DNA from 2 places in the Thalassotalea aquiviva genome. Region 1 is predicted to be linked to the other one. Evidence: predicted binding sites of a transcription regulator. Region 1 holds the regulator's gene; the other holds the start of a gene.
The links. Region 1 encodes MetJ, which represses methionine synthesis genes. Its sites were predicted from a motif close to TAGACGTCTAGACGTCTA; they were not measured.
Positions count from the first base shown of each region.

Region 2: ACAY00_RS07025 (cystathionine beta-lyase) is a predicted target of MetJ. The motif match lies at 11,753-11,770, and genes of this name have one in related genera.

Region 1 covers NZ_CP166961.1:182,220-198,026, reverse strand. The annotation lists gene metF (methylenetetrahydrofolate reductase) at 1-127, opposite strand, end outside; gene metB (cystathionine gamma-synthase) at 274-1,428, opposite strand; gene metJ (met regulon transcriptional regulator MetJ) at 1,610-1,930, shown strand; gene ACAY00_RS00845 (adenylosuccinate synthase) at 2,086-3,384, opposite strand; gene ACAY00_RS00840 (DUF2065 domain-containing protein) at 3,528-3,716, opposite strand; gene hflC (protease modulator HflC) at 3,774-4,649, opposite strand; gene hflK (FtsH protease activity modulator HflK) at 4,651-5,805, opposite strand; gene hflX (ribosome rescue GTPase HflX) at 5,860-7,146, opposite strand; gene hfq (RNA chaperone Hfq) at 7,178-7,423, opposite strand; gene miaA (tRNA (adenosine(37)-N6)-dimethylallyltransferase MiaA) at 7,536-8,483, opposite strand; gene mutL (DNA mismatch repair endonuclease MutL) at 8,467-10,362, opposite strand; gene ACAY00_RS00805 (N-acetylmuramoyl-L-alanine amidase) at 10,367-11,677, opposite strand; gene tsaE (tRNA (adenosine(37)-N6)-threonylcarbamoyltransferase complex ATPase subunit type 1 TsaE) at 11,697-12,170, opposite strand; gene ACAY00_RS00795 (NAD(P)H-hydrate dehydratase) at 12,170-13,669, opposite strand; gene queG (tRNA epoxyqueuosine(34) reductase QueG) at 13,775-14,923, shown strand; gene ACAY00_RS00785 (hypothetical protein) at 14,920-15,807, opposite strand, start outside.
Region 2 covers NZ_CP166961.1:1,548,205-1,564,011, forward strand. The annotation lists gene ACAY00_RS06980 (MATE family efflux transporter) at 185-1,552, shown strand; gene uvrB (excinuclease ABC subunit UvrB) at 1,574-3,571, shown strand; gene ACAY00_RS06990 (hypothetical protein) at 3,579-3,785, opposite strand; gene ACAY00_RS06995 (hypothetical protein) at 4,001-4,624, shown strand; gene queC (7-cyano-7-deazaguanine synthase QueC) at 4,705-5,361, opposite strand; gene queE (7-carboxy-7-deazaguanine synthase QueE) at 5,450-6,121, shown strand; gene ACAY00_RS07010 (outer membrane beta-barrel protein) at 6,231-6,818, opposite strand; gene dinG (ATP-dependent DNA helicase DinG) at 7,111-9,192, opposite strand; gene ACAY00_RS07020 (DNA polymerase II) at 9,275-11,677, shown strand; gene ACAY00_RS07025 (cystathionine beta-lyase) at 11,840-13,018, shown strand; gene nhaA (Na+/H+ antiporter NhaA) at 13,351-14,571, shown strand; gene ACAY00_RS07035 (tyrosine-protein phosphatase) at 14,645-15,139, opposite strand; gene arsB (ACR3 family arsenite efflux transporter) at 15,176-15,807, opposite strand, start outside.

The DNA of each region.
Region 1 (15,807 bases):
AGCGCCATAATGTGGTTTCCATTTCAGCGGAATTTGGCGGAAAAAACTCAAACGATACCTGCAAATCTTTATCGATATCACTTAAAGTACGGTTAAGATTGTCAAGACTTCGGGCATTTGCATTCATTTTTATTCCTACCTACTGCTTCATGTTTACTAACAACTGATATTATTTGGTGGTTTTTGCCATTCGCATACCCGACTCACATTGCTAAGCCCGGATGTTGTTAAAAAATAAAGGATTCTTATCAATCAAAGTCTAAGCCTATAAAATTACAAGGTTAAATTTAAGGCATAATCTAAGTCGTTGATAATATCTTGAATATCTTCAAGCCCCACAGACACTCGGATCAGGGATTGTGAAATACCCGCGGCTTCTTGCGCGGTTAATTCCATTCCCGCATGCGTCATCGTTGCTGGGTGACAAATCAGACTTTCAACCCCACCTAAAGACTGTGCTAAAGTAAACAGGCTGGTATTTTCCAATACGGTTTTAGCGCCATTAACACCGCCATCCACCTCAAAACTCAACATCGAGCCATAACCCATTTGTTGCTGTTTAGCTAATGAATGACCTGGATGGGTGCTTAAGCCAGGGTAATACACTCTTTTTATAGCTGGATGTGCAATTAAAAATTTAACTAAGGCGTCGGCATTGGCCTGGTGCTCTCTCATGCGAATCGGCAGAGTTTTAATGCCTCTTAAGGTCAGGTAACTGTCAAATGCACTACCTGTGATGCCTATGCAGTTTGCCCACCAAGCAAGCTCTTCGCCTAAAGAGTGATCGTTAGTGACAACGGCACCACCAACAATATCACTGTGGCCATTGATAAATTTCGTTGTGGAGTGGATCACAATATCTGCGCCGAGCGCGAGTGGTTGCTGCAATAACGGGGTAAGAAAGGTATTATCAACGGCGATCAACGTACCTGCTTGTTTGGCTTGGTTAGCCAAGGTTTTAATATCCACAATACGCAGAAGTGGGTTACTCGGTGTTTCTATGAGCAACAACTTGGGTTTACATGCAAGAGCATGTTCGACGGCTTTGGGGTCATTTTGGTCAATAACGAGAAGCTTGAATAAGCCCCTTTTCTCAAGATGAGTGAATAATCGATAACTACCACCATAACAATCATGAGGGATAACGAGGGTATCTTGACTACTGAGTAATTGGGTGATCAGGTGAATGGCCGACAGGCCTGTGCTAGTAATAATGCCAAAACAACCGCCTTCGAGCTCGGCTATTACATCAGCAAGGATTGAACGGGTTGGGTTAGCGGTTCGAGAATAATCGTATTCGCCTTTTTGCTTGAAGCCTTTTAGGGCATAGGTAGATGATAAATGCAACGCCGGCACAACAGCACCATGATGCTTGTCGGTATTAATACCAGCTTGAACCGCTTTTGTTGCATTATGCTTGGTTACCATATTGCCCATTCCATAACGAATTAATTAAATAGATGTTTAGACGTCTATAAATCTATCTGGTTAATTTATATCCGTCAAGAAATTTTAGCCATCTATACATCTTTGCTTTTAGATGTTGACTCAAAGTGAAGAACCAGTACAATTTAAACCAAGATTTAATTCAGATGTTGAAGGAATGTCCATGGCAGAATGGAATGGTGACTACATTAACCCTTATGCAGTCCACGGTAAAAAAAGTGAGCAAGTGAAAAAGATCACAGTTTCAATTCCACTGCGAGTATTAAAAGTTCTTACTGATGAAAGAACTCGACGTCAAATCAATAACTTACGACACGCAACCAATAGTGAACTCCTTTGCGAAGCTTTCTTGCATGCGTTTACGGGTCAACCGTTACCAAGTGATGAAGATCTGATGAAAGATAACGAACATACGTTACCCAAAAGTGTTCGAGATATTCTAGAGGAAAAAGGGATCACCGACTTTTCCGATTTTGAGGATTAGACGCAAAGTTAACATTGTCGCAGAAAGTTCGTCAGAACTTCATGCAGATTAAAATGTTCGCGATAAAAAATTTACTAAGACGATAAAAAAAGCCGGGATAACCCGGCTTTTTATTTCGCTAAATTGACATTGGCAATCTAGCACTGACCAATCCATTACTCGTCAAATGGATTCACCAAAATCATCGTTTCATTACGATCTGGACCGGTTGAAATAATGTCAATCGGTACACCTGTAATTTCTTCTAGGCGCTTAATGTACGCAATCGCATTTGCTGGCAATTGATCAATGCTGGTCGCGCCAACAGTCGACTCATCCCAACCTGGTACGGTTTCATATACCGGAGTAATGTTTTCGTAACCTTCTGCAGCCATCGGTGGTACCGTAATGATGTCACCAGACTCAGTTTTATAACCTGTACAGATTTTAAGTTCTTTAAGACCATCTAACACGTCAAGCTTGGTTAAACAAAAGCCTGAAACCGAGTTCACTTGAACGGCTCTGTGCATTGCAACGGCATCAAACCAGCCACAACGACGTTCACGACCGGTTGTCGCACCAAATTCATGACCTACAGTACCTAAATGTTGACCAATCTCATCATTTAGTTCAGTAGGGAATGGGCCTGAACCTACACGTGTGGTGTACGCTTTAGTGATACCTAAAACATAATCAAGGTTTAGAGGACCAAATCCACAGCCTGTTGCAACACCGCCAACAGTGGTGTTTGATGACGTTACATATGGGTAGGTACCGTGATCAATATCAAGTAATGTACCTTGAGCACCTTCAAACATGATAGATTCGCCGGCTTTACGGGCTTGATCAAGCATTTCACTTACGTCCGCCGTCATTGCGCGGATAATATCGGCGATTTCTAATACTTCTTTTAATACCGTATCAAAGTCTAGCGCTTCGGCTTTGTAGTAATGGGTTAAAACAAAGTTATGGTATTCCATAATTTCTTTTAACTTATCGGCAAACGTTTCCGTGTTTAATAAATCGCTTACACGTAAACCACGACGAGCAACTTTATCTTCGTAGGCCGGACCGATACCACGACCCGTAGTACCGATTGCTTTTTTACCGCGCGCAGCTTCACGTGCGTTATCTAAAGCTACATGGTAAGGCATGATAAGAGGACATGCATCACTAATTAGTAAGCGCTCACGTACTGGAACATTACGCTCTTCCAACATGGTGATTTCTTTCATTAATGCTTTTGGACACAGCACAACACCGTTACCAATTAAACATTTAACATTTTCACGAAGAACACCTGAAGGGATAAGATGTAATACGGTTTTCTCACCGTCAATTACCAAAGTGTGACCTGCATTGTGACCACCTTGATAACGCACAACATACTTGGCCTTATCAGTTAATAAGTCAACAACCTTACCTTTACCTTCGTCACCCCATTGGGTGCCAAGAACTACAACGTTTTTGCCCATAATAATTTTGTATATTTCGAAAGAAAATTAGGCGGGGATTCTAGCAAATACCACGTTATAGATCACTAGTTTTATGCGTTTTTTGTTCACAAAATGCAACGTTTTGGTTGCATTTATCGATGAACAAATACGGGCCGAACCATTTATTGGATGAAAATCAGTAAGATAATGCCCAAACCTAACAATAAGGCGCCCATTTGCCTAATGGTCGTCGACTGTTCTTGAGCGATTTTTAGCATAAACTTGCGCCAACGATTGGGAAAGAAAAACGGGCCTATTCCTTCAAAAATAAGCATTAAGGCAAGTGCGCTGATAAGTACTGAAAAGGTCATATTGATATATTTTTAGTTGCATAAAAAAACCCCGGTTAAACCGGGGTTTTAAAACCATTACTTGGTTGCTTTAAGGTATTCAAAAAACTCGCTATCGGGTTTAATCACCATAACGTCGTTTTTACTAGAAAAACTCTTTTCGTATGCTTCTAAACTACGAACAAAGCTGAAGAACTCTTGGTTCTTGTTGAAAGCCGCGGCATATACATTAGCAGCTAACGCATCACCTTGACCACGAATGTCAAACGCTTGCTTTTCAGCATCGGCTAACATTACCGTGACTTTAGCATCCACCGTTGCTTGGATTACATCGGCTTTTTCGCGACCTTTAGAGCGATGTTCAGCGGCTACAGCCTTACGATCTGCTCTCATACGCTCGTAAATTGAGTTACTCACCTCTTCCGGTAAGTTGATGCGCTTAACACGTACATCCAAGACCTCAATACCTAAGTCCGCTTTACTTGATGCCGTACTTAATAATGACTCTTCCATTAGAGAGTCACGATCGCCAGAGACAATCTCTTTGATTGTACGACGACCGAATTCTGTACGCAGACCATTGTTTACTTTTTGCTTTAACAAGGCCTTAGCATTGTCGATGTTACCGCCAGCGGTACGAACATAGAATGTTGAGAAATCAACGATTCGCCACTTCACATACGAATCGACTAAAAGGTCTTTTTTCTCAGCCGTTACAAATCGGTCTGCGGCATCATCGAGGGTCTGAATACGCGCGTCAATCTTGTGCACTCGTTGAATAACAGGGATCTTAAAGTGCAAGCCTGGTTCGTGGACCACCATTTCTCCATCGCTGTCTCGAACAATTTTAGAGAATTGGAAAACAATACCACGTTCACCTTCGTTAATAACAAAGACACTTGAAACGGTCAGTACCGATAATAGCACTAGGATAATGATTGAAAAATTTCTCATCTTAGTTATCTCCTCGGCTAAAACGGTCATTACGGCTCGATGATGAATTTACCGTTGAGTTCTTATTTTGAATCTGTGGTTTTTGCTGCATATCATTATACGTGCGGTTAAGCTGCTGCGGTAATGATGGTTGTTGTTGCATGATTTTATCCAGTGGCAAATAAATCATGTTATTACCACCGTCAACATCTACCAGTACTTTTGACGTGTTGCTGTATACCTTTTCCATTGTTGTCAGGTACAAACGCTTACGTGTTACTTCTGGCGCTGCCGTGTACTCAGGTAATAGCTTTTCAAACTTAGCGACTTGACCTTCTGCAGCAAGTACCACTTGCTGTTTGTACGCCAATGCTTCTTGTTCAATAGCTTTGGCTTTACCACGTGCGCGCGGTTCAACCGACAGAGCATAAGCCTCGGCCTCTAGAACGAAACGCTCTTCATCTTCTCGCGCTGCGATAGCATCATCGAAGGCATCTTTTACCTGTTCTGGTGGACGCGCGTCTTTAAAGTTTAAATCGGAAATTAAAATACCTAAGTTGTACGGTTCCAGGATTTTTTCTAATTCGGCCCACACCGCTTGACGAACTTGCTCACGACCTGAGGTTAGAACTTCATCCATTTTTGAGTTACCAACAACATAGCGAATGGCACTGTCAAAGGCATGTTCAAGACTGGCGTCAGCGTCTGTCACGCTAAATAAATAATTTCGCGCATTGATGATACGATATTGCACCTGCATCTCAACACTGACAACATTCTCATCGGCTGTCAGCATAAAGCCTCGAGAAGGTAGATTACGCGTTGTTTGCACATCAACTGGGATAACTTTTTCAATAAAAGTTGGTTGCCAATGAATGCCAGGTTCTACTTCACCGTTAAATTCACCGAACTGTAGCACCACACCACGCTCAGCTTCTTTAATGGTGTAAAAACCACTCACACCCCATGCCAAAAGTGCTATTACCACAATCAAGCCTATACCGAAACCACTAAAGCCACCTGAGCCTTTGCGATTACTTGGTTTGTTACCAAAAATACCGCCAAACTTATTACCTAAGTCTTTTAGTAACTCGTCAAGATCTGGTGGTCCTTGATCTCGGCCACCTTTATTTTTCCAGGGATCATTATCATTATTCCCCGGTTCATTCCAAGCCATTGCGCTCTCCGTTTGATTACAATTTAATTGTTATAAAATAATATTATCAGTGAGTTAGTTCAGGATAAAGTTTTCGATTGCGGTTTTATCGCTTTTTAGCAACTTATTCCAATCCCGCAAGGGTAATTGTAAGTCAATTATACAATTTCCCTGTTCATCGAAACGCTCATTATGAATACAGTTTAACTCATATAAAGCACCGCGTAACTTTCCAGCTGTCGGTGGTAGCTTTAAACTATGTTTAACCACATCAGTAGACAACAATTCACTTAAAGCTTGATTCAGTAAATCCAAGCCAGTATTGGCTCGAGCCGATAACCACACCCGTATCGGTTTGCCTGTTTCATCTCGGTCAATTCTCGGGGCAACATCATCAAGGGCATCGATTTTATTGCAGACCAATAATTGTGGTACCTCATGCGCCCCTATTTCTTCCAACACCACATCAACTTGCGCAATATTGTCTGCCCGTCGTTCATCGGCAATGTCGACAACATGCAATTGTAAATCGGCTTCACGGGTCTCGGTGAGCGTAGCCTTGAAAGCCGCCACCAAATCGTGAGGTAGATGTCGGATAAAACCTACTGTATCGGCTAAGATGATGCGCCCGACGTCTTGAATGTGCAATTTGCGTAAAGTCGGATCCAAGGTCGCAAACAACTGATCGGCTGCGTACACATCAGCATCGGTAATTTGATTAAACAATGTAGACTTTCCGGCATTGGTATATCCAACCAAAGAAACCGTCGGGATCTCCGCTCGCTCTCGGGCACGGCGTCCTTGGTGACGCTGTTTTTCCACCTTTTCTAAGCGCATTCTTATGTTGTGCATACGTTCGCGCAACAATCGGCGATCAGTTTCAAGTTGGGTTTCACCAGGTCCACGCAAGCCGATACCACCTTTTTGCCTTTCAAGGTGAGTCCAGCCACGGATCAACCGGGTACTAATGTGCTTCAGTTGTGCGAGTTCAACCTGCAGTTTACCTTCGTGAGTTCTTGCCCGTTGAGCAAAAATATCCAGGATCAAGGTTGTTCTGTCGATAACGCGACATTCACACAATGCTTCTAAATTTTTTTCTTGCGAGGGTGAGAGGATGTGATTTACCAAGATCACATTCGCCTGATGCAAATTTACTGCGTCACGAATTTCTTCAGCTTTACCGCTGCCAACAAAATATTTGGGGTGAGGGGTATCACGTTTACCTGTGACAACGGTTAAAGAATTAACGCCAGCAGAAGACACTAACATCTCAAATTCATTAAGGTCTTCACGGGCGTTTTCTTGTGGAAAATCTATGTGAACGAGTACTGCTTGCTCACCTGCTTGACGCCTATCAAACAAGTGAACAACTCCAATTCATTTTCATTAAAACTTATTCCATCGGTTGATTAAATTCAGCCGGAGTAGAGGTATTTACGGCACGAGACGGTACGACGGTTGAAATCGCATGCTTGTACACCATTTGGCTTACTGTATTTTTAAGTAAGATCACAAATTGATCGAAAGATTCAACTTGCCCCTGTAACTTGATCCCATTAACCAGATAAATTGCAACTGGAATACGATCACGACGCAAAGCGTTTAAGAATGGGTCTTGTAAAGATTGCCCTTTTGCCATGGTTAGGCCCCTTATTGTTATTTTAATCAAATTTAGACAGTAGCTTCGTAGGTATCAAGCAAAAACTTCTTTAAAAAATATATAGTTACACAACGAGCATAGTAAGTATACACTATGATTTTAAGTTTGCTATAGAAGTTAACACCTGTTCTAAATTTGATTGATTATTGGTGGTTAGCCAAGTTAAATTGTCCCAACTTCTTAACCAAGTAAGTTGTCTTTTTGCGAGCTGTCTAGTGGCACAAATACCCCGAAATACCATTTCATCATAGTCAATATCGCCTTCAAGATACTGCCACATTTGACGATAGCCAACGCATCTAATAGAAGGTAAATCGATATTTAAATCAGGACGTTTTTTTAAATTTTCGACTTCAGCCTGGAACCCCTGCTCTAGCATCATATGAAAACGCTGTTCAATGCGTTTATGTAATTCTGCTCTCTCAGAAGTCATTATAGCAAATTGTAAAATATCGCCAGCAAGGTTATCACCTTTTATTTTGGTCAGCTCTGTTAAAGTCTTATTTGTTATGCGATAAACTTCTAAAGCACGCGATAATCTTTGTGGATCATTCACGTTTATTCTGGCCGCTGACACCGGATCGATTTCGCTTAATTGCTGATGCAAGTGGTCCCAACCATAGTCCTGCGCTTCTTTTGCAATCTGTTCGCGAATAAATGTATCCGCTGGTGGTAATGGCGATATCCCTTCAATTAAGCTTTTAAAGTACATCATCGTACCGCCAACCAAAACAGGTATACGTCCATTGGCTCGAATGCTTGCTATCTCTTTTTTCGCATCGCGACAAAAGTCTGACACCGAATAGCTTTGCGCGGGATCGATAATATCTATTAACCGATGAGGATACTTAGCTAACTCAGCTTTCGTTGGTTTGGCACTGCCAATATCAAAGCCCTTGTAGATAAGGGCCGAATCAACACTAATAATATCGCATGGCAAAGAGTCAACCAATTGCATTGCCAAGTCAGTTTTACCAGAGGCTGTTGGCCCCATGATACAAATAACGGGTGGTAGCGATGTTTTATTGGCTGAGTTCATGTAAGTGCTTTTTTAACTGATTAATATGCTTAGTAAGGTCAACCTCGACCGAATTCAAGGGTATGAGTTGATAAAGATCGACATTTTGTAAGGCCTGAGCATTAACCAACATTTGCTTTGCAAAAATAAAGTCAATATTTTCAGGCAATAACATACAAGCAAAGGCGTTACTTAAGTCAACTTTGTTTTGCTCTATTTGTTGCTGCAATATATCTAACAAAGCGATAAAGCTTTGCTGAATGTCTTGCTCTCTAAGTTTAGCTGGGTATTGCCTAATTATGCAGGCGGCGGATTTTAACTCTAGGATAACCCCAGCATCAACAAAGATGTGCTGATGATTACCAATAAATTGCTGCTGTTCCAACGTTAATGCAACCCTTACTGGCAACAATAGTGGTTGCGAGACAATGCCTTGGGTTAACGCTAACTGCATTTGATTAACCAGGATTTGTTTGCAAATGGGGGTTAAATCTAGGCAAATTAGCTTTTGCTCAAAAGAGGCTAACGCACAATTTTGCTCCAGCATAGTGAATAATTGCAACTGATCTAAGCGAAAGCTATCTGAAGCTAGGGCGCCGGTTTTGTTAGCTTCTTCTTTCATCAAAGCAGGCGTTTGAGGTTCTATTAAAGGCTCATGGTTGCCAACTGGGGTGATCAATTGCTGATAATTTTCAACCGATGCTTTACTTGGTGTCGAAGAAGCATAATGCGCTCTAGCACTATTGACTCTGGCTCCTGAGCGACTTGAAGGGTGTGGCGCGGGCGACGTTTTTAGGGGCTGTACATAATCTCTATTCGAATCCGCATGTGCTAAAGCGCTCGTTTGTTGATAAGCATTATAGCTTTCGCTTGATTGATGAGCACCCGATAAATGCGTTTCAGGTGATTGCTCTAGAGTTTGCTCAATGGCGGCACAAATAAAGTCATGCACCAAACGCGACTGATGAAATCTCACTTCATGTTTCGCCGGGTGCACATTAACATCAACATCTTTGTGATCAAGATTAAAAAATAACACAAACGCTGGATAACCATCGCTGCCTAACCTATCGCCATAAGCTTGGCGAATCGCATGGTTAATTAATTTATCCCGCATCATTCGGCCGTTGACATAGCTGTAACTTAAATCATTTTGACTGCGAATAAATTCAGGCTGAGCTATCCAGCCCCAAAGATGAAAATTATCGTGGTCAAACTCCAACGCGATGGCGTTGTCCATAAATGCTTGGCCACAAATAGCGGCAATACGTTTTTCAATCTGTTTTTGATTGTTGGCCGCGCGATATTGACGAATGACTTTGCCGTTATGGGTTAAGGTAAGAGATAAATCGAGCTTAGATAACGCGATTCGGCGCACCACTTCATCAATATGACTGAACTCCGTTTTTTCGGTGCGTAAGAACTTTCTGCGCGCAGGAGTATTAAAGAATAAATCTTCAACATTAATGCTAGTACCTTTAGGGTGAGCGGCCGGCTTAACTTCAACTTGCATTTCTCGACCTAAGGCAATGGCTTGCCAAGCACTTTCTTGTTCTTCGGTTTTCGAGGTGAGAGTTAATCGGGCAACCGAACTAATCGAGGCGAGCGCCTCACCGCGAAAGCCAAGACTTTGGATCGCCTCTAGGTCATCTAAGCTTTTAATTTTACTCGTAGCGTGCCGACTTAAAGCCAATGTCAGTTGATCTTTGGCAATACCACAACCGTCATCCGTCACTTTAATCCGCTTAGCACCACCTTTATCAATTTCAATGGTAATACTTGTTGCGCCAGCATCGATGCTGTTTTCAACCAACTCCTTAACAACAGATGCGGGCCGTTCTACCACTTCGCCAGCGGCAATTTGGTTTGCCAACCGAGCTGGTAATATTTGTATTGACATAAGGTTAATTAACTCGAGGAATGGTCAGGGTTTGACCGATATGCACGGTATCTGATTTGAGATTGTTCGCCAGTTTCAATTGCTTAATCGATACTTTATAACGTTGTGCGAGTACAGATAAAGACTCACCGCTTTTAATTCGATGCTGCCTTGGTTTCAGCTTGGCCAAATATGAGCCTTCAGGAGGATAATTCATAAAGTATTGTTTCATACCTGAAAACATAGCTTTGGCTAATTTTTGTTGATGATTTGATGACATCAAATTTTTAAAGTCATAAGGGTTTGAAATAAAGCCTGTTTCCACCAAGATTGATGGTATATCAGATGATTTTAGCACCGCAAGCGAACGATTAACTGGGGTAGTTTTATGCATTCGTGTCACTTTTTTCATTTCATTAATGACAATTCGGGCCATTTTGTCACTGATTTCCAACGACTTATCTTTGGTTAAATCGGCTAATGTTACCGCTAGGTTGTCATCGTTAGTTTTTTTAATCCAATCGCCACCACCGCCGAGTAATTCGGAGTTTTTCTCTCGGTTAGCCAACCAGCGAGATAGTTCTGAGTCGGCACGAGCATTGGTCACCACCCAAACAGAGCCGCCTCTTGGCTTTGACGAAGTAAAAGCATCGGCATGGATAGACACTAAAAAGTCTACTTGTTTTTGACGAGCTATTTCAGTGCGGCGATTTAAGTTCACGTAATAATCGCCATCACGGATCATCTCGGCGCGAAACCCAGGTTCTTTATCGATGAGCTTTTTCAGTTTTCGGGCAATCGATAAAGTGATTTTTTTCTCATAAACACCGGATTTTGAAATAGAACCTGGATCTTCACCACCATGACCGGCATCAATACCTATAATGACATCTCGACTGGTGTCTTTAGGTTGATGCTCTGCGACCGTTGTTTTGCGATTATTATCAAACAAATCAACCACCAAACGACTGCCATAAGGCCCAGTTGGAGACAGCGGAAAGACATTCTCTTTGTAATTGGCGTTTAATTCCAACACGATTCGAGTGGTTGATTTATTTTTATGTCTACTGGTGCGAATGAGTTTAATTCGGGGATCATCCTTTGCTAGCCCTTTTAAAGACACCAATTTTTTGGTGTGCTGAAAATCAATGACTAAGCGGCGGGGGTTGCTCAATTCAAAGTAACTGTATTGTGGCTTTTCACTAAGATCAAACACTACCCGAGTGTTATCTGGAGCGGGCCAAATACGAACACCTTCAATGGCATTACCTGCGAGAGCCCAAAAACTTAGGGCATATAATAATCCAAAAATACTAATTCGCGTCATAACTGACATAATAAGCGTACTACTTCTTTTAATGCTCTATTAAGTTGAGGATAGCTTCACCTGTATCGGTTTTAGCGCTAAACGTCACAATACGTTGTTCGTTATCATACTGTAAATTAATAATAAGATCTTCTTTGGGTAAAATACCAGCACCTTTTTCAGGCCATTCGATAAAACAACATGATTTTTGTAAGAAATAATCTCTGATGCCCATGAATTCCAATTCTTCAGGATCTGCTAATCGATATAAATCAAAGTGATAAACTTGATATGGTGGCAAATCATAAGGCTCTACTAAGGTATAGGTTGGGCTTTTTACCTTGCCTTGATGTCCCATGCCTTGGACAAAGCCGCGTGTTAAGGTCGTTTTCCCAGCGCCTAAATCACCATATAAAAAGACCACCAGAGACGATAAATTTAAACCTTTAGCGATGCTCGCTAATTGTTGCCCAGCACTGACGGTTGCCGCTTCATCGGCTAATACTATTGATACTGTTTTCATTAAAATTGATTCACCAAAGTTCTAATATAAGGCATGATATCACTGGCTAACAGGCCTTTTTCGCCCTGTTTAACCGCTCGATCGGCAGCTTGCCCATGCAAATTAACCGCCAAACATGCGGCATCGTACAAAGATGTAGATTGTAAACTGATACTGGCTAGGATGCCAGAAAGGACATCCCCCATGCCGGCCACAGCCATACCTGGATTGCCGCTGATATTCGCTCGAACGTGTTGACCATTACTAATGAGCGTACCGGCGCCTTTTAATACGCATACCCCGCCATATTTTTGCACAATGTTTGCTATGGCTTGATAGCGATCCGCTTCAATGTCTTCAATCGAACATTTTAGCAAATACGCAGCTTCACCAGGGTGTGGCGTCAATACCCAGTTGTTTCGATACAGCTGTGTTTTAGATAAGTAATATAAGCCATCGGCATCAATGACCATGGTTTTATTAAGCGCGATGGCCTGTTCAAAAGCTTTTTCTGACCACTGGCTGCGACCAAGTCCAGGGCCTAGCAGCACCACATCGGATTTAGCACGGTTAATACTCGTCCCTAAATTTTGCTCATCTGTGCTAGTTATAAGATCCACATAGACAATTTCGGGTAATGCAGGGGCTATCATCGCGCGACAACTAGGATGACAACAAAGAGCCACCAAACCAGCGCCAGAGCGCAAGGCTGCAAAAGAAGACAGCATGGCCGCGCCAGGATATGCTGGCGCACCTGAGACCACCAACACACACCCATTTCGGCCTTTGTGTCCACACACATCGCGCGATGTTAATGCCGAAAAATCTGCTTTCGCGTTGAGCCTAAATGGGCTCTTAAGTTGCGAAGATAAGCCCTTACCAAGCCCCAAATCATCAAAATAAAGCGCTCCGGTGTATGCTTTTGCTCTCCCCGTCACCAACCCTTTTTTTATGCCGACAAACGTCACGGTCGCATGTGCCAAAACAACCTCCCCTAACGCTTGTCCGGTATCGCCATTTAAACCAGAAGGCAAATCAATACTCAGTACTTTGGCATCCGCACGATTTATAGCTGCAATATAGGGGATATATTCATCTCGCACGGGACCGGTTATACCAGTACCTAGTAAGCCATCAACAATGACATCGTAATCGTTCCAATTTGGCGTGGTCGTATTTACCTTACCGCCACTTTGTAAATAATCCTGATAAGCTCTTTGGGCATCGCCCGCAAGAAGCTTAGGGTCACACACACTGTGCACAGCAACGCTATAATTTCGCGCAAGGCGAGCTAGGACATAGCCATCGCCACCATTATTTCCCTTACCGGTTACAATTAATAATGATGTGTTTTGAGGCCAATAGGTTTGCAAAAATTGCCATAATGCATTCGCTGCGCGCTCCATCAATTGATAAGAGTTTAAGCCGAAAGATGCCGCGATATGCAACTCATTGTCGGCAATATCTTTACAACTGTACAACGCTTGTTGTGTGTCAGCGGTTAACTTTTTTGCTATCATATTGCACCCGTGCCGGTTTAAAACTTATGTTTCGAGCTGTGACATAATTAAGCATAGAATCGACTGCGCAAAATTGAAAAGTTTAAGATTATCAGGAACAAACTTATGGCCTCGACCGAAAAAGTCGATTTAAAAGCATTGAAAGCCTCGATTGTGCAATGGGCGCAAGAATTAGGCTTTAGTGATATTGGTGTCAGTGATGTTGACTTAAGTCAGCATCAACAAGCCTTAGAGCGCTGGTTGAAAAATCAATATCATGGCAACATGGACTATATGAACCGTAATATAGAGATGCGGGTACAACCAGATGCGTTACTACCGGGTACCTTAAGAGTTATCTCGGTGCGAATGGATTATTTGCCAACCAATGCCAAGTTTGCCCAGCTCCTAAAGCAACCTGATCATGCTTACATTTCACGTTATGCGCTTGGTCGCGATTACCATAAACTAATGCGTAATCGTTTAAAGCAACTGGGCGAAAAAATAAAACAGCATTGTCACCAACTCAACTTCCGACCTTTTGTTGATTCTGCGCCAATTTTGGAACGGCCATTAGCCGAAAAAGCCGGTTTAGGTTGGGTCGGAAAACACAGTCTATTACTCAATAAGCAAGCTGGGTCATGGTTTTTTCTCGGCGAACTCCTTGTTGACATCGAACTGCCTATAGACCAGCAAACCCCAAATCACTGTGGTGATTGTGTTGCTTGCATGAAAATTTGCCCAACCAATGCCATTGTTGAACCCTATGTTGTCGATGCTAGACGTTGTATTTCTTATTTAACCATTGAACTGCGAGAATCGATTCCACTAGAGCTGAGAAATTTAATCGGCAATCGCATTTATGGCTGTGATGATTGCCAGTTAATTTGCCCATGGAATCGGTTTGCCAAATTAAGTGTTGAAGCAGATTTTCAGGCCCGTAATGCATTTGACGAGCCCCCTTTGCTTGCCTTGTTTGCATGGACCGAAGACGAATTTTTAAAGCGTACGCAAGGTTCGCCTATAAGGCGTATTGGCTATGCTTGCTGGCAACGTAACATTGCGACAGCAATGGGTAATGCGCCATTTAATGCTGATATTGTCAAAGCGCTGATGCAACAACATGGCAAGGTGAATGATATGGTTGATGAACATATTGATTGGGCTCTAGAGCAACAACGACTAAAGCAACAGCAAAGTATGAACAATCAAAACGAGCGCTTGACGGCAAGATTAATAAGATCAATCGAGAAAGGGTTGAGCCGTGACGCTTAAATTTCTTCGACAAATAAATTTAACTGTTCAATAATGCTGCCCATTTCACCGACCCTGCTTTCTACCTCGTCATAGTGCTCTTGTTCGAGTTGTTCAGCAAGCTTTTCACAACAATGAGAGAGCTTATTTGAAGACAGAATTTTCGCGGTTTTTAATATCGAACGGTTCAATTCCTGGGCTTTGGCGTAATTTTTACTCGCAAGCGCTTCTTTTAGCTTTTTGTGATTGGTTTGGTTGCGATTGATGTAATCATCAAGCATGAATACCGCCATCTCAGCCGAGCCATGGTATTCATTAAACTTTTCTAAATCGATTAGAGAACCAACATCTGTGGTCATTTCTGTGGTGCCAAACTCTTGTTTTTTCTTCGCCACAGCTTCGTCGATGGACTGATTAAAGTCATTAACATCGGGCACTTCCAAGTTAATGATGTCTTCAAGTTGTTCTTTGTTTGTTCTGGTTCTTGCTAACAAGGCCATCGCTTCTTGATCTTGCTCGTGTTGTAGCTTAATTTCTTCAACCCCTATGCTGTAACTTGCATTCACTAAAACCAATAACCGCCAAGCTAAGAATAAGCTCGAACTCATTAGTAACACTATAAACACATAACCAACGGGTACCATGGTGGACTCTTTCACTTTAATATTTATTAGAGGCAGTTCTAACTGAAACTCTGGTAAGTGAAAGAAGTTGGGCTGTTCAATTAACGATGCGGTTCGTTTTAAGAATAATTGATAGTTTTTAAGCTCTTGAACCACCTTTTCCATGGTTTCAATTTCAATATTCCACTTCGAGAATAACTGACCTGAGCCCATAAACTGATTAGAGATATTTAAAATGTCTTTATTAATATCGGCCAACACTGGATTGTTAATGTCCCTTGC
Region 2 (15,807 bases), 1.4 Mb from region 1:
ATTTGATTTAGTTTATCCAGCAAGATAGGCCATATTCTCATTTGTTAGCGCTTAATCTTATGCAACCATTTATTATACGGCTTAGATAATGTCGTATTATTAAAAAGTAAGAATATAAATAGCCAGTCAAACGACTATCTTCTACAATAGTCAGGTTTTCTCCTATCAATAGAAAAAGGCGCGAATGAGCAACTCGGTAAACAAGAAAAAACAAGACTTACTAAACGGCCCCGTCAGTATCACCCTTAAGAATATGACCATACCAATGACCTACGGTATGATTTTACTGATGACGTTTAATTTAGTGGATACGTTTTTTGTCAGTTTGCTGGGTACCCAGCCTCTTGCCGCCATTAGTTTCACTTTTCCCATTACTTTTACGGTAATTAGCCTGGCGATAGGTTTAGGCATCGGAACATCGGCGGTTATTGCAAAAGCACTAGGGACAGGGGATGAAGACGATGCCAGAGACAATGCGACGGTTGCGTTATTATTAACGTCGATAATCGTTGCCATATTATCAAGTGTCGGCTATTTACTTTCTGACCCCATATTTTTATTACTGGGCGCTAAAGAAAGCTTGCTACCGTTAATTCATGACTATATGGATTTATGGTTTTTAGGCAGTGTCGGTTTAATTGGCCCAATGATTGGCAATGCCATTTTACGCGCTTCTGGTGATACCTATACCCCAAGTATTGTTATGGGCAGTGCCGGTCTTATTAACGCAATAATGGATCCTATCTTTATTTTTGGCTTTGGTCCTGTTCCCGCTATGGGTATTCAAGGGGCTGCATTGGCGACATTAGTGTCTTGGGCGTTTGGCTTAGTCTTTATTTTTTATATTTTAGGGTTTCAACGAAAGCTTATACATTTATCGTTGCCTTCTGTTGATTTGGTGAAAAAAGCCAGTCGACGAATTTTATCTATTGGCCTACCGGCTGCCGGTGCCAATATGTTAACCCCAATTGCTGCCGCGATTATGACCGCAATTGTCGCTCGATACGGTGAGTCAGCTGTTGCGGCATTCGGTGTAGGTTCTCGCATTGAGTCTATTGCTTGTTTGGTGGTGTTAGCATTATCGATGACTTTACCGCCTTTTATAAGCCAAAACCTTGGCGCAGGAAAACCTGAACGGGTGAAAGAAGGGTATATGGTTAGTACGCGTTTTGTATTGATATGGCAATTAGGGGTGTATTTATTATTGCTTTTTCTAGCCCCTTTTATTGCCGATATTTTTGCAAAAGAACAAAGTGTGGCTCAAATCATCGAGCTATTTATTTGGATTTTACCGCTAAGTTATGGCTTACAAGGTATCATCATTTTAACTAATTCATCGTTTAATGCCTTACACAAACCTATGGTGGCCTTATTACTTAGCATCATTCGTTTATTTATTTTTTATGTACCACTTGCCTATATGGGGAGTGTATTGTTTGGCCTTAAGGGCTTTTTTATTGGCGCGGTAATTGGTAACTTATGTATGGCTATGTTGTCGTACCATTTATTCACCCAACAATATAATTCTGCAAAACCGTTAGCCCAACCTTAAGATATTCGAGAACCTGTCGTTATGAGCCGTGATTTACAAATTGTTTCTGAATACAAACCCAGTGGCGATCAACCTACCGCTATCGCTAAACTTATTGATGGTTTAGACAGTGGTTTGGCGCATCAAACCTTATTAGGGGTAACAGGTTCGGGTAAAACATTCACCATTGCCAATGTTATTGCTCAGCAAAATAGACCAACAATGTTACTCGCACCCAATAAAACGTTGGCTGCACAGTTATATGGTGAGATGAAAGAGTTTTTCCCAAATAACGCAGTAGAGTATTTTGTTTCTTATTACGATTATTATCAGCCAGAAGCTTATGTACCCACGACGGATACATTTATTGAAAAAGACGCTTCAATTAATGAGCATATTGAGCAAATGCGTTTGTCGGCAACCAAAGCTTTGCTCGAGCGACGAGACGTTATTATTATTGCCTCGGTATCGGCGATATATGGTTTGGGTGACCCCGATTCTTATTTAAAAATGATGTTACATTTATCACAAGGTGACATTATTAATCAGCGCGATATTTTACGGCGCTTAGCTGAGCTGCAGTACACTCGAAACGATGTAGCTTTTCAACGAGCGACTTATCGGGTGCGTGGTGATGTTATTGATATATTCCCTGCAGAATCTGATCGTCTTGCCATTCGAGTTGAGTTATTTGATGAAGAAGTAGAACGTATAAGTCAATTTGATCCTTTAACCGGTGATGTTGAACGAATTTTACCTCGCGTTACGATATACCCTAAAACGCACTATGCGACCCCGCGAGAGAAAATTTTAAATGCGGTTGAGCAGATTAAAGTGGAATTAAAAGAACGCTCAGCCCAGCTTAAAGACAATAATAAATTGGTTGAAGAACAACGCATTGTTCAGCGAACCCAATTTGATATCGAAATGATGACCGAGTTGGGCTACTGTTCTGGCATTGAAAACTATTCGCGTTACCTATCGGGTCGTGGACCAGGTGAGGCGCCCCCGACTTTATTTGATTACTTGCCCGATGATGGCTTATTAATTATTGATGAGTCGCATGTTACCGTGCCTCAAATAGGGGCGATGTATAAAGGCGATCGTTCGCGCAAAGAAAACCTGGTTGAATATGGTTTTAGACTGCCCTCAGCGCTAGACAATAGACCAATGAAGTTTGACGAATTTACGGCGATATCGCCGCAAACGATTTATGTGTCGGCGACGCCAAGTCAATACGAATTAGAAAAATCGGGTGGTGAAGTGGCTGAGCAGGTGGTCAGACCGACCGGGTTATTAGATCCTGAAATTGAAGTAAGGCCGGTTGCGACGCAAGTCGATGACTTATTGTCAGAGATAAAAATCCGAATCGCAAAAGGTGAAAGGGTACTGGCGACGACGTTAACCAAACGTATGGCTGAAGATTTAGCCGAGTATGTTACCGAAGCTGGCGTTAAGTCTCGTTATCTTCATTCTGACATAGATACAGTCGAGAGAATGGAAATTATTCGAGATTTACGTTTAGGTGTGTTTGATGTGTTAATTGGAATTAACTTATTGCGCGAAGGCCTGGATATGCCAGAAGTATCCTTGGTGGCTATTTTAGATGCAGACAAAGAAGGCTTCTTACGTTCTGAGCGCTCGTTAATTCAAACTATTGGGCGTGCTGCTCGTAACCTTGAAGGCAAAGCAATTTTATATGCCGATAGCATTACCAAGTCGATGAAAAAGGCAATAGATGAAACCAATCGCCGCCGTGAAAAACAGCAACAACATAATATAGATAACAAGATCACGCCAAAAGGGTTAAATAAAAAAATTGGCGATATTATGGGGGTTGATACCGGAGTTGGTAAGGGTGGCTTAAAAGTTGCTGAACCAGTTGAACAACAAGTTATTTTATCTACCGATGAAATTGATAAAAAAGTTGCCAGCCTAGAAAACGAAATGTTTGATCTTGCCCGCAATTTAGAATTCGAAAAAGCGGCTGCACTGCGTGACGAAATTGCTAAGCTTCGTGAAATCCAGCTAAAAACCTAGGCTGTTATTATACCCGGCTGGCATAGTAACTGAGGATTTCTTCAATATCTTCGGTTTTACACTTACCTAGACTTGCAATATCGTTGATGATTTTATCTTGAATATCTACAGGGAAGAGCATTAATTGTTCTAAAAATAAGTGAGCTTGTAACTCGTCTTTTGCGTTGACAAGTTCACCTAGATGCTCTGCATGATGTTGCCATATCGACTCCATACGACCTCCTTAAATCAATATCTTTTCTAATTTTAGGTGAAATCCAGCGATTTACCGCAAGTTATTCATCGAATAAGCTTATAAAACTCAGGTTATGGCGGTTATTTTAGAATAACGTGTTAATAAATCTTGACTAATTCGAAGCAAAATTGTTACAAATTTAAGCTAGGTCAATTAAAAGTTAATGCTGGTATCTAATCGCTTAGGAATAAATAATGAAAATACACGTGGCAAATCAAAAGCTCAGAACTGTAATAATCGGTATTTTAGTCATTGCCAGTAGTGTTTTGCTTACTCCTGTAAATGCGAAAGAAGTCGAACGTATGATGGAGGTAAGTATTCTCGCCACAGATGAGCAAAATGCAGAGGTGACAATAGATAAAAATGGTGAACGGTTTCGTATTAACTTACCAAAAGCCGTTCTTGCGAACAAACAGAAGTTACAATATGCCATTTCGCAATTACCTCAATCACAGCAACACATGGTAATGGAAGCGCTTTATCCGGCGCAAAAGACGGATTCAACTCAACAAAAAAAAATTGAAGTATTAAAGCCTTACTTAGACAGTTTTCAATGGATAGAAAAAGGGGGGAGCGGGATCAATCAACAAGCATTAGATGAGTCCGCTATTATAGAGCTTAGTAAAAATAGCAGTGATGGGGCAAAATCAAAGAAAATCATCAAAAAGAAGATGAAGCTTGATGGGGAAAATGTGTTCATTACCCACCAAGGTCAAAGTGCGGGCTCCATAACGATGATCAAACATCTGTTAAAACAAGGCACTTTTACCTCTGATGAACTCGATGAAATTCAACATATACTCGATGAAAAAAGATAAAAACTAGGTGTGGGAATTTAGGCATGGCTAACAAAAATTGTAGTTTTGATAACCATGCTGATGTTCATCAAATCCCTGATTTATTCGTATGGTAGTGGATCGGTTACCTTATTTTTTTCAAAAGCTTCTAAACGCTCCTGACAAGCACCACATTTACCACAGGCTTTTTCACGACCGTTATAACAGGTCCAACTCTTACTGTAATCTAAGCCCATGTTTAAGCCGTCGGTCAAAATATCAATTTTAGTGTCATGTAAATATGGGCTGTAAATTTCAACCGCTTCATAATTGGCAATTTGACAAACGTCATTCATTTTCTCAACAAACTCTGGGCGACAATCGGGGTAAATAGCATGATCGCCAGAGTGAGCGCCATAGTAAACTTTGTGCGCTCCAATGGAAACGGCATAACCAACAGCTAATGAAATTAAAATCATATTACGATTAGGAACCACGGTAGACTTCATCGACTCTTCTTCGTAATGGCCCTCAGGAATATCAATTTCGTCGGTTAATGATGAGCCCGCCAACAACTGGTTTATGGCCCGAATATCGACAATTTTATGTGGAATATTTAAGTCGTCACACACTGCTTTCGCGAAGGTTAACTCTTTGGAGTGGCGTTGACCGTAATCAAAAGATAAAGCGTAAACATCATAACCATCTTTTCTGGCGCGATTTAATACGGTAAAAGAATCCATCCCACCAGAATATACAACAACCACTTTTTCTTTAATTTTTTCAGCCATTTTTCAGCTCTCTAAGGTATAATTTCAAATACTTCAATTTTACTGCATAAACTCAGGATCCTAAAGATTAATTATTATGATTCATTATAAAATCAACGAATTGTTCGAAACCTTACAAGGTGAAGGTTCGTTTACCGGTCAACCATCTATTTTTATTCGATTACAAGGGTGTCCTGTCGGTTGTGCTTGGTGTGATACAAAACATACTTGGGAAGTAAATCCAGAAAGTGAGGTCACAACCGATATCGTTTTAAATAAAAATGCCGAAACCGATGAGTGGGTTAATTTATCACCCGAACAAGTTTTACAGGTTGTCGAAAACAAACAGTACAGGGCCAAGCACCTAGTTATAACCGGTGGTGAGCCTTGCATGTTTGATCTAACTCCTTTATGTGAGTTATTTGAAAAACATGGCTACAGCACTCAGGTTGAAACGTCGGGGACGTTTGAAATTTTAGTGTCGGATGCTTGTTGGGTAACCGTGTCACCCAAAATTAATATGCGTGGTGGTTACAAGGTCCTAAAAACCGCGTTAGAAAGGGCGAATGAGATTAAACATCCAGTTGCTACACAAAATCATGTGGATGAACTTAAAGCCTTGCTCAAAGAGCATGGTATTTTGAATAAACCGATTTACTTGCAACCCATTAGTCAAAAAGAGCGTGCTACCCAATTGGCTATTGAGACATGTATTGCTAATAACTGGCGTTTATCGGTGCAAGTTCATAAATATATTGGTATTGAATAATCGCTCAATGTTGCTGGTGTGAATTCCTGTTAGCAACTAAAAACCACCCGATAAGGTTTATAAGAATTGCTTATAAACCTTGGTATGTTAGCCATGTAAGTTGGATCTGCTAGAAAAACAAGATAGCCGATAAAAAGATGGCATCGACTTCATCGTACTTTGAATAGCCAAAACTGGCGGAAAATCGTTCACTAACGTGATACATAGTGGACAAATCAAACCCTACTTCTGACTCTTCATCTAAATCGATATAGTTTATCGAACCACTGAGCTCAATTCGCTCATTAATTAATGTACGAACACCCGCCTGCAGGCCATAGCCATTGTCACTTTCTGCATCAAAGTTATTTTGGTAAGACGCATTAAACTCCATTTCTTCATAGGAGACGATGCCAAAAAAGTCGGTGTTTTTTGAGTAAGGATGGCGAAAACCAACGCCAACGGATAAAGTATCTAAGTCGACTTTTACAGTTGAGCCAAGCAATGTAATATCATCGGAAACAGCGCCATAATTTGCTGAAACAATAATGTTTTTGCTCACTAACTTGGTCGCTTCAACACCAACACCGGTGAGGTGATTCCCGCTCAAGTCAACCGAAATATAAGACAATGTGGCACTATCCCAGCGAATGGACTGAGCCGCCTCAACAGCGCCGACAGACAATAATAGAGTAGATGCTAGTAATAATTTTTTCATTTTACACTCCACTGTAACGTATCAGTTGTAGGTTTGTTTTTATACCAACCCTTTATTGTTAACGTTGAATTTAGCGAAAGTTATTACTCATTTATTGTTAATAAAACCGTTAATCATCGGTTAAAATCCAACATTTTTTAATGGGTTATCTTTTATTCAGTATAAAGTAAACGCGGTGAATAGCTAAAAATTTAATGTCGGTGTGGCACCCGAACACGGGCTTAATTTTTTGTTTAGCCCGTGTGCAAGTCAAATGGTTGGGCTCGAATATTGCCTTAGCCCTATGCGCTGTTTAATATTCTATTTGTCTTTTAAATGGGGGCAAAGAGTCAAGTAAATCCTTACCATAACGCTTTGATACTAGTCGTCTATCTAAAATAGTGATGGTGCCTTTGTCTTTCTCATTTCGAAGTAAGCGACCACAGGCTTGAACCAACTTTTTAGAGGCATCGGGGACTGCCAGAGACATAAACGGATTGCCACCTTTTTGCTTGATGTATTCGGCTTGCGCTTGGTCAACCGGTGACGTGGGAACTGAAAATGGTAACTTAGTAATGATCAAATTTGTTAGGTATTTACCTGGTAAATCAAGGCCTTCAGAAAAACTTTGACTGCCAAAAATAATGCTGGTCTTGCCGGCATCACACAAAGTTTTATGTTGTTCTAAGATATATTGTCGAGAATGTTCACCTTGCATTAGGATATTGGTTTTTACTGATTTGCGAATGTTCTCCGCTACTTTTTCCATTTGCCAATAAGACGAAAATAACACCAAATTTGCTTCATTTTCTTTCAATAAACTCGGAATACGTTTGATCAGCTCTTCTGTAAACATATCACTGTTATTTGGTTCAACAGCAATATTAGGGATCGATAAAACGGCATTCTCTTGGTAATTAAACGGTGAATTGAGCTTTTTGTATTGGGTACCATCGTTATTGCCAAGGCCAGCTTGGCGTCTAAAGTGCTCAAAACTGTTAAGTGCACACAAGGTGGCAGAACACAAAACAGCACCTTCACACTTACTCCACAGATTATCTTCAAGCATAAATCCAACTTCAATTGGAGATGCTGAGATTAAATAGTCATCTCGCTTGCCACTGGTTTTTTCAATCCAGCGGGCTAGTGGGGCTCCTTTATCAGGGTCGGTTTTGGCGTACATTTGCCAAATTTTTTCTAGGTTTTCTAAACGTTGAATTTGAAAACCAGATTCCGCTAACAAAGGTTCTGCTTGATAGATTTTTACCGAGCCGTCTTTGACTTCTTCCATCAGCAAGTTGTACAGCTTGGTTATTTCGTTTAAGGATTTCTTCGTTGCTGTCTGAATGTCTTCCGCCAGGTTTTTAAGCTCTTTGGGAATTAAGCCATGCTCGAATCGATATTGTTTGTCTTCTATAAAGTACGTATTTTGGTTGGCATCAATAAAACCGTTCACTTTTTGCAAATCGCTAATGATCTCTTGGCTATAATCGGCCAACTTTAAACCGGGCGCGATTGCCCTTTGGGAGCTACACAATTTAGCTATTTTATCAGCAGTCGATGATATTTTACTGAGCCAATCAATGGCCCCTTTTACCGTTGCCATGGCCGATGAGTGATCGCGGGTAATATCGGGTAAGTGATGGGCTTCGTCAATAATGTAGATACTGTCTTGTGGCTCAGAAAGGATCTTGCCACCACCAAGCTCAATGTCGGCTAATAGCAAACTGTGGTTGATGATCAGTACATCAGCCAAGTCCATTTGTTCTCGCGCTTTATGAAAAGGGCACTGGCTGTGCTCATTTAAATGCTTTAAACAGCTGTGTTTATCACTTTGAATATGACGCCAAATATGATCGGGAATCGGTTTGGGCCAAGAGTCTCTGTCGCCTTGCCATTTGCCACTGGCCAGTTTTTCTTGCAACGTTTTAAGTAACTTTATTTCACTGACTTTGGGCTTTTGCTCCCATAGTGCCACTTGGGCTGTTTCTTCGCTGTCATTGCACGCAATAGCAAGACGTTGTTTACAGACATAACGTTGACGACCTTTGACCAAACAAAAATCAAATTTTAAACTGGAATGGGTTAGTAAAAACGGCAGATCTTTTAAATACAATTGCTCTTGTAGGGCCACCGTGGCCGTTGAGATAACCACCTTCTTTTGCCGTTTTAACGCAATTGGAATGGCCCCTAAGCAATAGGCTAAGGACTTTCCGGTACCCGTACCAGCTTCTATAACAATATGCTTTCTATCTTTTGCGTATTCTCCCGCCAAGGTTTTTGCTATTTCGGCAATTAAATAGGCTTGTTCTTTTCTCGGGCTAAAATTAGGAAGATTGTTGCCAATTTCCTTGTAGACAGCGCGAATGATTTCCTTGGTTTTTTCACCTAACATAGTTTTTATGTTTCCATTGGGCAGAAGCTTTAATATACTGCTGTATATATTAACAGTTAAATTGAGCGTTTTCGAATAATTAATGACGATTTCAACAAATAAAGGATTTTTACTAACCCGCCAAGCCGTTGACATTAACGGCCAGTTGACACTTCTTTATTGGGTCAAAGGTTTTACTGGTCCGATACAGCTAAAGGTGACAGGGCAATCGTGTATCTTCTTTATTGAGCAACGATTTATGGATTATGCCGAGTCATTATTACAAACCGAAAATATCGTCTTTGAAACTAAAATACTGAACTTAAAAACATTTGAAGATCAGCTTGTTAGTGCTATTTATTTGCAAAGCTTATCTTTGTTTTATAAAGCCCGTGAATTACTCAAAAATGCTGGCATTAAGTGTTATGAAGACGACATTAGGCCTGAAGATAGGTATTTAATGGAGCGCTTTATTACGGGGTCTCTGACATTTGTCGGCGAGCAAACTCAAGTCAATAACTACCCATCGGTGATTAACGCCAAAAGTAAGCGAGCAACACATGATCCTGTTTTAACCCTGTTATCGATAGATATTGAATGTTCATTTGAAGGACAACTTTACTCTATTGCTGGCTACAATGAGCAGCACTCAAAAGTATTTATGATCGGCGAACCCGAAACGAATGCCAAAACCTATATTGAATGGGTGAAAGATGAATACGATTTACTGCTTCGCTTTATACATTGGTTAAATGAAGTGGATCCCGACATTTTAATTGGCTGGAACGTTGTTAATTTTGACTTTAAATTGCTGCAAAAGCGCTGTGATCTAAATAATGTTAAATTTGCCATTGGCCGTGATGGCAATGCACCAAGCTGGCGCCAAAATAGGCTAAGCCCAGAGCAACACTTTATAATGATTGCCGGTCGGGTGGTACTCGATGGCATAGACTTACTCAAATCTGCGACCTATAACTTCCCCAGTTTTGCTCTAGAAAATGTTGCTCAAGAGCTGCTTGGTGTAGGAAAAAAGATTGATAATGTTGACAACAGAGCCGAAGAAATCACCCGTAAATTTAAATATCATAAACAACAGCTTGCAGAGTATAACTTACAAGATTGTATACTCGTTTGGGATATTTTTAAGCACACACAACTGCTTGAGTTTGCCACCTTACGGGCATCTTTAACGGGGTTAGAACTTGATAGAATAGGTGGTTCAGTTGCGGCATTTACGAATTTGTATCTACCGAAATTACATCGTGCCGGTTATGTCGCTCCCAATCTGGGTGATGGTGAAAGTGAGCTCGTTTCTCCTGGCGGTTATGTTATGGAGTCCATTCCAAACTTATATAAAAATGTGTTGGTTCTTGATTTTAAAAGTTTGTACCCCAGTATCATTCGCACCTTTAAAATAGATCCTATGGGATTAATAGAGGGCTTGCGTGAGCATCAACAATGGCAACAAAACGCCAATAAAAATGCCAATTTACGGCCATTTATAGAGGGCTTTGATGGTGCATATTTTTCTCGCCAAAAGCATTTTTTACCCACCATTATTGAAACTTTATGGGCTGAACGTGATAAAGCCAAAGCAGATAAAAATGCCCCATTATCACAAGCGCTTAAAATTATTATGAATTCATTTTATGGCGTACTTGGTTCTAATGGGTGTCGTTTTTTTGATCCTAGGCTTTCGGGATCTATCACTAAACGCTCACATCAGTTGTTAAATACCACCAAAGACTGGATAGAAGAGCAGGGCTATCAGGTTATTTATGGCGACACCGACTCGATTTTTGTCAGTGTTGGTGCCGATAAAACCGACCAACAATGCCAAAAAATTGGCAAAGAGATGATGCATTTTATTAATCAACGATGGGCGACAAACATTAAGCAAGAGTATGGCTTAGAGAGTTACCTTGAAATTGAGTTTGAAACCCATTTTCACCAATTTTTAATGCCCACAGTAAGAGGGCAAGATGTCGGCACCAAAAAACGCTATGCTGGTTTAGTCGGACGAGGCAAGCAAGAACATTTGGTTTTTAAAGGATTAGAAAGTGTGCGCACCGATTGGACTCAATTGGCAAAAACGTTTCAACAACAATTGTACTTAAAAGTCTTTAAGCAAGAGCCGGTTGAAGAGTTTATTTTGCATATGGTTGCAGATACTTTAGCTGGAAAATATGACCAAGACTTGGTGTATCGAAAACGCTTAAGGCGTAAATTAGATGAATATCAAAAAAATGTACCGCCGCACGTGAAAGCGGCACGCCATGCTGATCAACATAATAAGCAGGCGGGATTACCACTACAATATCAAAATAAAGGCTGGATAGAGTATGTGATCACCACACAAGGGCCACAAACGTTAAAGTATCAAAGTGCTCCGATTGATTATCAGTTTTACATTGACCGACAACTAGAGGCCGTAGCCGATGGGATCCTCCCTTTTATTGGCAAGCGATTTGCTCTTATATGTGATGATCAATTGTCTCTATTTTAAATCTAACGCTATGATCATATTATAATTTAGAGTTAAAACGATAAAAAAGGTGGTATTTATATTTGTATTAGGTATAAGATGTTTAGATGGCTATACCGCTAAAGGAGCCATAGCAAAAGCGACACCCGACAAGTATTTGCAAAGTAAATTCAAAGGAACGTTATGAAAAAGAATACCACCATAGTGAATGCGGGAAGAAAATCAAAATGGACTCAGGGTATTGTCAATCCTCCGGTTTACCGGGCATCGACGGTGGTATTTGATTCGGTCAGTCAAATGAAACAAGCCAGTGCGAATAAAGCCAACCAGGTGATGTATTATGGTCGACGAGGGACTCCAACGACCTTTGCTTTTTGTGATGCCATGACCGAACTTGAAGGCGGTGCAGGGTGTTATGTCTACCCAAGTGGTACCGCTGCCATTACCACGGCCATCTTAGCTTTTGTTCAGGCCGGTGATCATCTGTTAATGGTTGATACCGCCTATGAGCCGACGCGAGATTTTTGTCAGAAGACCCTGAGTCGAATGGGCATTGACGTAACTTTTTATGATCCTCTTATTGGCGCTAACATTGATTCCTTAATCCAGCCTAATACCCGACTAATATTTCTCGAATCACCCGGTTCTTTAACCATGGAAGTGCAAGATGTTCCAGCTATTTGTGCGATTGCTCATGCTAAGGAGCAAGACATCACGGTTATGCTCGACAATACCTGGGCATCACCGATTCATTTTAAACCTTTTGAACACGGTGTTGATGTGTCTGTGCAAGCGGCCACTAAGTACATTGTCGGGCACTCTGATGTGATGATAGGTACGGCAACCGCTAATGAAAAGAGTTGGCCCATACTGCGAGAAAACTCCTACCTGCTTGGCCAGTGCACATCCCCCGATGACATCTATCTTGCTATGCGTGGAATTCGTACCCTTGGGGTAAGGCTTAAGCAACACCAACAAAGCAGTCTTAAAATTGCTAAATGGCTTCAAAGTCGTGCTGAAGTGGAAACGGTTTTACATCCGGGGTTAGAAAGTTGCCCAGGCCATGAATTTTTTAAGCGCGATTTTTTAGGTGGAAATGGGTTGTTTTCATTTGTCCTTAAACAGTCAAACCCTAAGGCATTGACGGCATTATTAGATGGTATGTGTCATTTTAAAATGGGCTTTTCATGGGGCGGATTTGAAAGCTTGATCCTTGCGGTAAGTTCGATTAACTCAATGCGCACGGTAACCGACTTTCCCTATAAAACCCCACTGATCAGATTGCATATTGGTCTGGAAGATATCGAAGATTTAATCGAAGATTTAGAGCACGGTTTTAAACGGTTAAACGATTTACTGTGATGATTAGTTGAATTATTAATGGCTTAGCGGTTTACTTTTGTGCTAATTGTCGTTAGCCTTTTTAGGTTCCATTTCCATAGGACGAGTTCCATTAAATTTAGCTTCCCCAAATACTGAGGGTTTGGCTATATTTCAATAGCTAAGACGACCATTTTATTTAACAACAAGGAAAAGTGGCAAATTTTCCAACAATGATGTTAGATCTTTTATCAAATGGGAGGCGACCCATCTGGCTTTTGCCAGAATATGGCTAAAACTGTATACAAACAAACATGTCTAGTGACATAATATGACAGTTTTACTCACAAATTTTTCAATAGGTGATTATTTACATGCAACAAACCAGTTCCGAAAATTTTATTGCCGACTTTTTTAAAATGGAATCGGCCGGGGGGATCATCCTCATTATCTCCGCAGCCTTGGCCCTTATTTTTGCTAATACTAACCTTAGCACGCTCTACGATTTGATTCTTGATACACCGGTTGCCGTAATAGTCGGTCCGTTAGAAGTCGCCAAGCCTTTATTGCTGTGGATAAACGATGGTTTGATGGCGGTATTCTTTTTTCTGGTTGGCCTAGAGCTAAAACGCGAGCTAATTGAAGGTGAGTTATCAGATAAACGAAACATTATTTTACCCGGCCTTGGTGCGATAGGTGGAATGGTGGTACCGGCGTTAATTTATGTTTACTTTAACTACAACGATCCTAAAGCCATAAGTGGTTGGGCAATTCCTGCAGCCACCGATATTGCTTTTGCCCTAGGGGTACTGACCTTACTTGGCTCTCGAGTGCCAAGTTCGGTGAAAATTTTCTTAACATCGTTGGCTATTTTTGATGATATTGGGGCGATCATTATTATTGCGATTTTCTATACCGATAATATTTCTTTGCACAGTCTTATGGTTGTCGCAAGTTGTGTACCCGTGCTTTATTTAATGAATAAACAAAACGTTGAAGCACGCAGTTTGTATGTCGTGATCGGCCTCATTATGTGGGTAGCGATGCTTAAATCTGGGGTGCATGCCACTCTATCTGGTGTGTTGGTCGCTTTATTTATTCCGTTGAAGTCAAAAACTAATCCAAATTATTCACCTTTAAAGTCGTTTGAACACGACCTGCATTCGGTTGTAGCCTTTTTTGTTTTGCCGGTTTTTGCCTTTGCCAACGCGGGCTTGGATCTTTCAGGTGTTGGGATGGATGAAATCTTACATCCGGTACCAATTGGTATCGCCCTAGGTTTACTGGTCGGTAAGCAAGTGGGGGTGTTTGGTCTTTGTTGGTTAGCGGTTAAAATGAATCTGGCTAAATTACCAAAAGGCATGAGCATGTTAAGCCTTTATGGTACCGCAGCACTTTGTGGTATTGGCTTTACTATGAGCTTATTTATTGGCTCACTTACGTTTGAAGCAACCGATTTAAATAAATTATTTGATGAGCGCTTGGGTATTATTTTAGGGTCATTATTATCCGGCATCGTCGGTTATTTAGTGCTTAAGGTTTCATTGCCCAAGAGCCCACAAACACAGACTGTAGCAAGCCAACAGCAACACTAGTCTGGAAAACATCATCAACAAAAAAGCCCTTTAGCTTGTTAAGATAAAGGGCTTTTCGCTTTTTAATGTGCAATTACAGCTTACAGTCAATGAAGTAATTGAGCTGTAATGGGTTAACCAATGATTTCGGACGAACGGATTGAATTTTAGCTTTTGCGTCCTCTTCACTAAAGCCATAGGCTTTTAAAATTAGGCCTAACACCAAACCGGTTCGGCCGGTGCCACCTTTGCAGTGAGCAACAATGCTACCACCATTTTTTAATTCATTAACCAATGTGTCTTTAACCTGAACCCAGCGTTGTTCAAAGTCTTGCTTAGGCGCTTCATCGTCTTCAATAGGTAATTGATACCAACGAATACCATGTTGTTTGCACAACTCAGGTAATAACTGAATGTTATTTCGTTGCATTTCCTCATCGTACATCATAGTTAAGATCATTGTTGCACCAGCCTGCTTTAACTGGGTTACGGAGTCTTCTAAGTTGGCTTCTTTGGTACCAGGACAAGGGGTGAAAATGATGCTGGCGTTATCGCTAATTTCTAATGCATCAAATGGGTGAGTGTTCATTTAAAAATCCTTAAAAAATTACAATGGGGAAACCGTTTATTTAAAGCTTAAGCGGGTTTTATTGACTATGTAGACTAATGATAACATGACCGGGACTTCCACTAATACGCCGACCACAGTGGCAAGCGCGGCACCTGAGTGTAAACCAAATAAAGAAATAGCGACGGCAACGGCTAACTCGAAAAAATTTGAGGTGGCAATCATACATGCAGGCCCTGCAATATTATGCGGTAGCTTGATATATTTGGCGATGGCATAGGCTATTAAAAAGATGCCGTAGGTTTGGATGATTAAAGGGATCGCAATAAGTAACATGTCATACGGTTTTTCAATGATGGTATTGGCTTGAAAACCAAACAAAATAATTACGGTAGCCAATAAACCAATAACCGAATAGGGTTTTAAGTTAGTCAACAATTGCCCTAAGGCGGCAGAATTCGATCGCTTGTTTAATTGTTTGCGGGTGAAAATGCCGGCCAATAGCGGTAAAACAACATATAAAATGACCGAAATTAGCAAAGTTTGCCACGGCACTTCAATATCGCTTACACCTAATAGCAGAGCTGCAATGGGGGCAAAAGCAAACACCATTATGATGTCGTTAACGGACACTTGCACTAAGGTATAGTTTGGATTGCCCTTGGTTAAATGAGACCAGACAAAAACCA